Amycolatopsis sp. NBC_01480: one gene and its partner. The protein of the gene in region 2 interacts with the protein of the main gene of each other region in a pairwise test. Links are inferred from orthologs where the notes say so. Each region holds a gene or a part of one and is shown on either strand. Other genes may lie near its edges.

Region 1 (4,327 bases), 2.3 Mb from region 2 along the record:
TCGGGTGTGGTATAGCGGTTCGTTCATGTTTCGCCCCGCCCTCCACCTGGGGATGCGCCCTGTGGACAGGCCGCGGCGGCTGTGGACCGCCGCCGGAAAACGCAGAACCACAGCTGCCGCGAAACAGCAGCCACCGCTCAGAACAGCAGCTGTGCCACCGTGTAAATCACCAGCCCGGCCAGCGCCCCCACCACAGTGCCGTTGATCCGGATGAACTGGAGGTCCCGGCCGACCTGCAGTTCGATCTTCCGCGAGGTCTCCTCCGCGTCCCAGCGTTCCACGGTGTCGGTGATGATCGTGGTGATCTCCTTGGAGTAGTTGGAGACCAGGTACACCGCGGCGCTCTCGACCCAGCCGTCGACCTTGCCCGCCAGGGTGTCCTCCGTGATGAGGCGCTCGCCGAGGGCCTCCAGACTCGCGCGGACGCGGCGGCGCAGCTCGCTCGACGGGTCCTCCGCGGCGTTGAGCAGCATCTCCTTCGCCGTCGCCCAGGCCGAGCCGATCAGCTTCTGCACCTCGGCGTGGCTGACGATCTGGCCCTTGACCTGCTCGGCGCGCTCCATCGTCTGCGGGTCGTGCTGCAGGTCCTGCGCGAATTCGCCGAGGAACTTGTCCAGCGCGAGCCGCATCGGGTGGTTGACGTCCGTCTTCACCGCCCAGGTGAAGGCCAGGACCTCGCCGTACACCTTGTCCGCCAGCATCTCGTCGACGAACTTCGGCGACCAGCTCGGCGCGCGGTCCGAGACCACGCGCAGCATCGTGTTGTGGTTGTCGCGGACCCATTCGTAACCGCGGTCGCACATGAGGTCCACGAGCTTGTGGTGCGCGCCGTCCTCGAAGACGCCGGCCAGGATCTTGCCCAGCGGCGGGCCCCACGGCCGGTCGACGATGCGCTTGACCACGGCCTGCTCCATGATCGCCTGCACGTCCTCGTCCCGCAGGACCGTGATGGCGCCGCGCACGACCGTGGCCAGCTCGGACGTCACGCGCTCCGCGTTCGCCGGCTGCCGGAGCCAGCCGCCGAGGCGCCGAGCGATTTCGACGCGCCGCAGCTTGTCGCGGATGACGCCCTCGGACAGGAAGTTGGACCCGACGAACTCGCCGAGGCTGTTGCCCAGCTGGTCCTTCTTGTTCGGGATGATCGCCGTGTGCGGGATCCGCAGGCCCAGCGGATGCCGGAACAGCGCCGTGACGGCGAACCAGTCGGCGAGCGCGCCGACCATGCCCGCTTCGGCGGCCGCGCGGACGTAGCCGACCCAGCCGGGCCAGCCCGAGGATTCCGCCCAGGCCGTGAGCAGGAAGATGACCGTCGCGCCGAGCAGGAAAGCAAGCGCGACCAGCTTCATCTTGCGCAAGCCGCGTTGTTTTTCCGCTTCCCCGGCGGCGCCGCCGGGCGGGTCTGCCGGGGTGAGGTTGGCTGGCGTGAGTTGCTCCACAACGCCATTGTCCGTGAGGATGCGTTTTCGTGCGCGAACCAGCTCTTGTCCCCCGCCTCCGCCCGTTCACCGCGACGATCTTCGCGGAGATGACGGCACTCGCCGTGAAGCACAACGCCGTGAACCTCGGCCAGGGCTTTCCCGACACCGACGGGCCCGCCGGGATGCTCGAAGCCGCGAAGAACGCGCTGTTCGGCGGCTCCAACCAGTACCCGCCCGGCCCCGGACGGCCCGAGCTGCGCGCGGCGATCGCCCGGCACCGGCTGCGGTACGGCACCGAGTACGACCCGGACACGGAGATCCTGGTCACCGCGGGCGCCACCGAGGCCATCACCGCCGCGCTCATCGCGCTGACCGAGCGCGGCGACGAGGTCATCGTCGTGGAGCCGTACTACGACTCGTACGCCGCGGCGGTCGCCATGGCCGGGGCCGAGCGGCGGGTGATCGGCCTCGTCGAGAATCCCGACGGGCGCCTGGAGCTGGACCTCGGCGCCCTGCGCGCCGCGATCACCCCGCGGACGCGCGCGGTGCTGCTGAACTCGCCGCACAACCCGACCGGGACGGTGTTCACGCGCGGGCAGCTGGAGGCCGTCGCCGCGTTGTGCGTGGAGCACGACCTGATCGCGATCACCGACGAGGTCTACGAGCACCTCGTCTTCGACCGCGCCGAGCACATCCCGCTGGCGACGCTGCCGGGCATGCGCGAGCGGACGGTGTCGATCTCGAGCGCCGGCAAGACGTTCAACTGCACCGGCTGGAAGATCGGCTGGGTCTGCTCGACGCCGGAGCTGGTCGCGGCCGTGAAGGCGGCGAAGCAGTTCATCACGTTCGTCTCGGGCGGGCCGCTGCAACCGGCGGTCGCGTACGCGCTGGACAACGAGCTGGAGTGGGTCGAAGGCCTGCGCACGAGCTTGCAGGACAAGCGCGACCGGCTCTCCGCGGGCCTCGCGGACGCCGGTTTCGAGGTGCGCCCGAGCGAGGGCACGTACTTCGTCTGCGTCGACGTCCGGCCGCTCGGCTTCACCGACGCCGCCGAGCTGGCGTGGGAGCTGCCGGAGCGTGTGGGTGTCGCGGCCGTCCCCGTAAAGGTGTTCACCGATCACCCGGAAGAGTGGAAACACCTGCTGCGCTTCGCGTTCTGCAAGCGCAACGAGGTCATCGACGACGCCGTCCAGCGATTGCGGTCACTCGTCTGACCACTTCACGTCGCGGCCGGCGGGCTGTCCTTTCAGTACAGTCGCGGGCCGGTACCCAGCGTTGATCACGCGATACCCTGAGTGGTTGTCCGGCTCGAGACATCAGGTCAAACGCCTGCGGGGACGGTCGAAGGAGGGGCCCGGATGGCCCTGGCGCGACCGTCCGGGAGCACACACGGTGATCAACTTCGGCCGTTCGGACACCAGAGCCGGTGAGGCTGTTCCGCCGTACGGGGTGGATCGAACGCGGGAGAGATGAAACACTCGCGAGCGGTGCTAGAAAGAGTGCAGCCCCGGGGTAACTGCGACCTGGCCGGAAGAGAACCCCAGCAAGATCAGCTTCGTGCGGTGACCGCATGAGCTTCAGGCGCGGACGGTGGTGGTGGCGTGATCGACACGATTCCCGTGCACCCCACTGTGCCTGCGCAAACCATGACTGGGGAAGCTCCGGATTCTCGCGCTGCGGCTGCCCAGGCTGCGGCTGCTGAGCTGAAGGTTGCCTCGGTTCCGGCGACGTCGGCGGGTGGGGCGAGGGCGCACCGTCCGAGGGCTTGGGCTGGTCCGATCGCGCGGCCGACCGCGCGGATCGCGTTGGCGGGTGGGCTGGCGCTGGCCGGATGGCTACTCGGGGCGGTACTCGCGAATACGAGCGCGTCGGCCGATGAGCGGAATGCCGCTGATTCTTCTTCCGGTGACGCTGTCGCCACGGCCTCCGCCCACGCCGGAAAACACGCCACCGACTCTTCACCCGCCCGGCACCACCAGGCCGCCGACGGCCCCCGCGGCTCAACCACCCCCGGCGACCGCGAAGCAACCCACCCCGGCACAGCCGCGACCAGCCGCGGATCGAGAGCCACGGGCACCTCCAGCTCGAGCAGGCCCAGCCACACCGGCTCGACGGCACCGGCGACCACCGCCCCGGACAGCTCGGCCACCGACAACTCGGCTACCGGAACCACTTCGCCGAGCAGCGATGCCGCCTCGTCCAGCAGCGACTCGGCCAACGGGTCCAGCGCCGACGGCAGTGCCAGCACCGCCAACAACGGCAACAGCAGCGCCGGCAACACCGCTGACGGCAGCACGGGCACCTGCGGCAACGCCGAGACCGGCACGGGCGGCAGCGCGAGCAGCAGCAACACCGCCGGCGGCAGCGCGGGCGATGGCATCACCGACGGCAGCAACAACAGCACGGGCACCAGCAGCAACGCCAGCACCGGCACCAGCAGCAGCGCCAGCACAGGCAGCGGCAGCACGGGCAGCACCAGCACTGCCGTCGTGCGGCCGTTGATGGTCGTCCAGCAGCCCCTGGTCCAGCAGCCCGTCGAGAAGCCCGCGGCCCAGCCGGACCAAACGACCCAGCAAACCCAACCGACCGCGCCCAAGCAGAGCGGCGGCCTCCTCGGTGGTCTAGTGGGCGGCCTGGTCGGCGGCCTGGTCGATGTAGTCGACACAACGCTGAACACCGCGCTCACCACCGTCGGCGGGGTCCTCGGGACCGTCAACACCGTCGGGCAGACCGTGTTGCCGCCGTCGACGCCGGGGAACGGCACCGACCTGCCGCCGTTGTTGCCGATCGACGGGGTGCTCGGGCCGGTGTTGTCCGGCGGCTCCGTCAGCGGGGGCGTCACCGCGACCGTGCCGACGCTGATCGGGACGACCGTCGCGCCGGCCAGTGCTACTGCCCCCGCCGTGACC
Region 2 (4,356 bases):
ACCTGGTCCGGTTCCTCGTCCGAGGTGTCGGAGGTGGCTTCGGCGGGCAGCCCCAGCCAGTAGGCGTAGCGGCTGCCCAGCGGCTCCAGGACGCGGTTCACGGCCGGACCAGTTCCAGCCCGTCGGCCGCGTCGGCGGCCTCGACCTCCGCCCGCGTGACGCCGAGGACGAACAGCACGGCGTCCAGGTACGGGTGCGAAAGCGCGGTGTCGGCGACCTCGCGCAGCGCCGGCTTGGCGTTGAACGCCACGCCCATCCCGGCCGCGGACAGCATGTCGATGTCGTTCGCCCCGTCGCCGACCGCGACGCACTGGCCCAGCGGAATGCCGTACTCGCCGGCGAACCGGCGCAGCGCCGTCGCCTTGCCCGCGCGGTCGACCACGTCGCCGACCACCCGGCCGGTGAGCTTGCCGTCGACGATCTCCAGCTCGTTCGCCGCCGCGAAGTCCAGCCCGAGGTCGGCCACCAGGTGGTCGATGACCTGGGTGAACCCGCCCGAGACGACGCCGCAGCGGAAGCCCATGCGCTTGAGCGTGCGGACCGTGGTGCGCGCGCCCGGCATCAGCTCCAGCGAGGCCGCGACCTCGTCGAGCACCGTCGCGGGCAGCCCGGCCAGCAGCGAGACGCGCCGCTCCAGCGATTCGGCGAAGTTCAGCTCGCCGCGCATCGCGGCCTCGGTGATCTGGCGGATCTCCGGCTCGGCCCCGGCGTACGCGCCGAGCATCTCGATCACCTCGCCCTGCACCAGCGTCGAGTCGACGTCGAAGACCACCAGCCGCTTGGCCCGGCGCGCGATGCCCGCGCGCTCCACGGCGACGTCCACGGCCACCTGGGACGCCGCGTCCGCCACCACCGAGCGCAGTTCGGCGTCGGCCGCCGGGGTGTCCTCCCGGACCGAGACGTACAGCTCCAGCCCGGTCACCGGGTAGTCCGCGACACTGCGGATCGAGTCGATGTTCGCGCCCATGCCCGCGAGCCGCCGCGCGACCTCGGAGAACGCCCGCGCCGTCACCGGGCGGCCCATCATCACCAGAACGTGTGACGAATCGCGGCGGCCGAGCGCGAACGGGTCCGCGCCGATCGCGTCGCCGATCCGCACGTCCACCTCCATGCCGACGCTGGCCATCGCCTGCTCCACGGACTCCTGCAGGCCCTCCGGGTCGCGGTACACCCCGGCCAGCACCCCGAGCACGAGCTGGCCGCGGATCACCACCTGCTCGACGTCGAGCACGTCGACGTCGTGCCGGGTGAGCACGGCGAACAGCACGGACGAGACGCCGGGCTTGTCAGGGCCGGTCGTGGTGATCAGGACGGGCGTCTGGGTCACTGGGCTCTATCCCTCGTTCGGCGCGGGCTGCGGGCAACGATCAGTCTGGACTGCCGGACCGGGACACAAAAAGGGCGCGTGCCCGGCTTCACACCAGCCGGGCACGCGCCTTTTCGAAATCAACGGGTCTTAGTGCTCGCCCGAGTTGTCCTTGTCGTGGTCACCCGGCATGGTCGCGTCGACCAGCTTCTGCGACGGCGCGCCGTGGCCGTTGCGCGGCTTGCCGAAGAAGCCGATCTCACCCTCGGCGTGCAGCCGCTCCACCATGTGCGGGTAGTGCAGCTCGAACGCGGGCCGCTCGGACCGGATCCGGGGCAGCTCGGTGAAGTTGTGCCGCGGCGGCGGGCAGGACGTGGCCCACTCGAGCGAGTTGCCGTAGCCCCACGGGTCGTCGACCGTGACGATCTCGCCGTAGCGGTAGCTCTTGAACACGTTCCAGATGAACGGCAGCGTCGAGGCGCCGAGGATGTACGCGCCGATCGTGGAGATCGTGTTCAGCGTGGTGAACCCGTCGCTGGCCAGGTAGTCGGCGTACCGGCGGGGCATGCCCTCCGCGCCCAGCCAGTGCTGGACCAGGAAGGTGCCGTGGAAGCCGATGAACGTGGTCCAGAAGTGCCACTTGCCGAGCTTCTCGTCCATCATCCGGCCGGTGATCTTCGGGAACCAGAAGTAGATCCCGGCGAAGGTCGCGAACACGATCGTGCCGTAGAGGACGTAGTGGAAGTGCGCCACCACGAAGTAGCTGTCCGACACGTGGAAGTCGATCGCCGGCGCGGCCAGCAGGATGCCGGTCAGGCCACCGAAGAGGAACGTGACGATGAAGCCCATCGAGAAGATCATCGGCGTCTCGAAGGACAGCTGGCCCTTCCACATCGTGCCGATCCAGTTGAAGAACTTCACGCCGGTCGGGACCGCGATCAGGAACGTCATGAAGGAGAAGAACGGCAGCAGGACCGCGCCGGTGGCGTACATGTGGTGCGCCCACACCGCCACGGACAGGGCCGCGATCGCCAGCGTCGCGAAGACCAGGCCCTTGTAACCGAAGATCGGCTTCCGGCTGAACACCGGGAAGATCTCGGAGACGATCCCGAAGAATGGTAGAGCGACGATATATACCTCTGGATGGCCGAAGAACCAGAACAGGTGTTGCCAGAGGATGACCCCGCCGTTGGCTGGATCGAAGACGTGCGCGCCGAGGTGCCGGTCCGCCAGCAGGCCCATCAGGGCCGCGGTCAGGATCGGGAACGCCAGCAGGATCAGGATGCTGGTGACCAGGATGTTCCAGGTGAAGATCGGCATCCGGAACATCGTCATGCCCGGGGCGCGCAGGCAGATCACCGTGGTGATCATGTTGACGCCACCGAGGATGGTGCCCAGGCCCGAGACGACCAGACCGGAGATCCACAGGTCCGCGCCGACGCCCGGCGAGTGGATCGCGTCCGACAGCGGGGTGTAGGCGAACCAGCCGAAGTCGGCGGCGCCACCCGGGGTCAGGAAGCCGGACAGGACGATCAGGCCGCCGAAGAGGTACAGCCAGTAAGAGAACGCGTTCAGCCGCGGGAACGCCACGTCCGGCGAGCCGATCTGCAGCGGCAGGATGAAGTTCGCGAAACCGAACAGGATCGGCGTCGCGTACAGCAGCAGCATGATCGTGCCGTGCATGGTGAACAACTGGTTGTACTGCTCAGACGACAGGAACTGCTGGCCCGGGCGGGCCAGCTCCGTGCGGATGAGCATCGCCATCGCGCCGCCCGCCATGAAGAAGGCGAACGACGTGACCAGGTACATGATGCCGATCTGCTTGTGGTCCGTCGTGCGGAACAACCGCAGCAGGTACGAACCCTTAACCGACTCGCGCGCGGGATACGGGCGCGTTGCGATCGGCTTGGGGGCTACGGCCGTCACTCCTGCCTCCAACACTGAAACCTTGTGGTGGTCAACATCCGGGACACCGAAGGGTCAGGCGGGCCTGATCCGGCGGCTAGGTGGGATCGTAGCCCTCGCTACCGACAGTCGCGCGCACCGGCTGGTTAGATCACCGCATGACCGACCCCTACACCGCTTCGGCGGTGCTCGCGGCCACCGCGGTGGCCCGGAGGCTGGGGTTGCCGGCGGACTCGCCCGAGGTGCTCCACGAGCGGTCGAACGTGCTGGTGAGAATAGGTCACGTAGTCGCGAGAGTGCCTGGCACGACGCTGCTCCTGCGCCCCGACGCGACGGCCTGGCTGGCGCGGGACGTGGCCCTGTCGGCCTTTCTCACCGAGCGTGATGTGCGCGTCGTCTCACCCACCACGGATCCCCCGGCCGGCCCGCATTTCGCCGAGGGCCTGCCGGTCACGCTCTGGCACTGGACGCCGCACGATCCGGACCATCGGCACAGCCCGGGCGAGGTCGCGGATTCACTCGCCCGGGTCCATTCAGTACTGCGCGACTTTCCCGGCGAACTGCCCATTCGCGGGCCGTTCGACGAAGTGGAGACGATGCTCCGGCTCCACGGCGACGCCATGGACGGGGCCGCGGACCGGATCCGCGAGGAGGCCGCCCGGATCGAGGCGGAAGTGCCGCTGGCCCCCGTCCAGGCGCTGCACGGGGACGCGCACCCGGGCAACCTCATCGCGACCGCGGACGGGCCGTGCTGGCTCGACTTCGAAGACACCTGGCGCGGCCCGCTCGCGTGGGACCTGGCGATCCTGGCGAAGCAGGGCGGACCGGACCTGCTCGCCGCGTATCCGGCCGAAGTGGACGAAGCCGCCATCGCGTCGTATCTGCGGCTGCGTTCGCTTTTCGCCGTGGGCTGGCGGTTTCTGATCGCGAAGCGGTTCCCGCACCGGCTCGGCGACGCCCGCGCGGCGCTGGCCGAATACTTCAGCTGATCGGGTACCAGACGAGGATCGCCTCCACGACGCCCGCGGGGTCCTCCAGCGGAGTCAGGTGACCGACGCCGGGAAGCACGACGAGGGTGGCGTCCGGCAGCGCGCCGACCATCGTGTTCGCCGCTTCGAGCGGGGTGATGGCGTCCTGCTCGCCGA

What was found.
Region 1: the proteins of ctaD (region 2) and OG371_RS17960 interact in binary tests that used the Escherichia coli proteins (3 or more experiments, as listed by UniProt). The link is inferred for Amycolatopsis sp. NBC_01480 from one-to-one orthologs.

The regions. Positions count from the first base shown.
Region 1 is NZ_CP109442.1:3,752,015-3,756,341, reverse strand. The notes cover bases 698-3,548. They hold OG371_RS17960 (pyridoxal phosphate-dependent aminotransferase), read left to right. Parts: upstream 698-1,465; coding sequence 1,466-2,632; downstream 2,633-3,548. Other genes in these bases: OG371_RS17955 (hypothetical protein), read right to left, coding at 2,968-3,548; OG371_RS17965 (DUF445 domain-containing protein), read right to left, coding at 698-1,436. In the rest of the region: more of OG371_RS17965, read right to left, coding at 138-697; more of OG371_RS17955, read right to left, coding at 3,549-3,894; OG371_RS17950 (hypothetical protein), read left to right, coding at 3,908-4,327. UniProt on the Escherichia coli protein: Shows aminotransferase activity with methionine and histidine as substrates, and to a lesser extent also with phenylalanine.
Region 2 is NZ_CP109442.1:1,417,149-1,421,504, forward strand. Bases 845-3,724 are described here. They hold ctaD (aa3-type cytochrome oxidase subunit I), read right to left. Parts: upstream 3,233-3,724; coding sequence 1,457-3,232; downstream 845-1,456. Other genes in these bases: serB (phosphoserine phosphatase SerB), read right to left, coding at 845-1,327; OG371_RS06585 (phosphotransferase enzyme family protein), read left to right, coding at 3,370-3,724. Also shown: OG371_RS06570 (peptidyl-tRNA hydrolase), read right to left, coding at 1-101; more of serB, read right to left, coding at 98-844; more of OG371_RS06585, read left to right, coding at 3,725-4,200; OG371_RS06590 (alpha/beta fold hydrolase), read right to left, coding at 4,193-4,356. UniProt on the Escherichia coli protein: Cytochrome bo(3) ubiquinol oxidase is the terminal enzyme in the aerobic respiratory chain of E.coli that predominates when cells are grown at high aeration.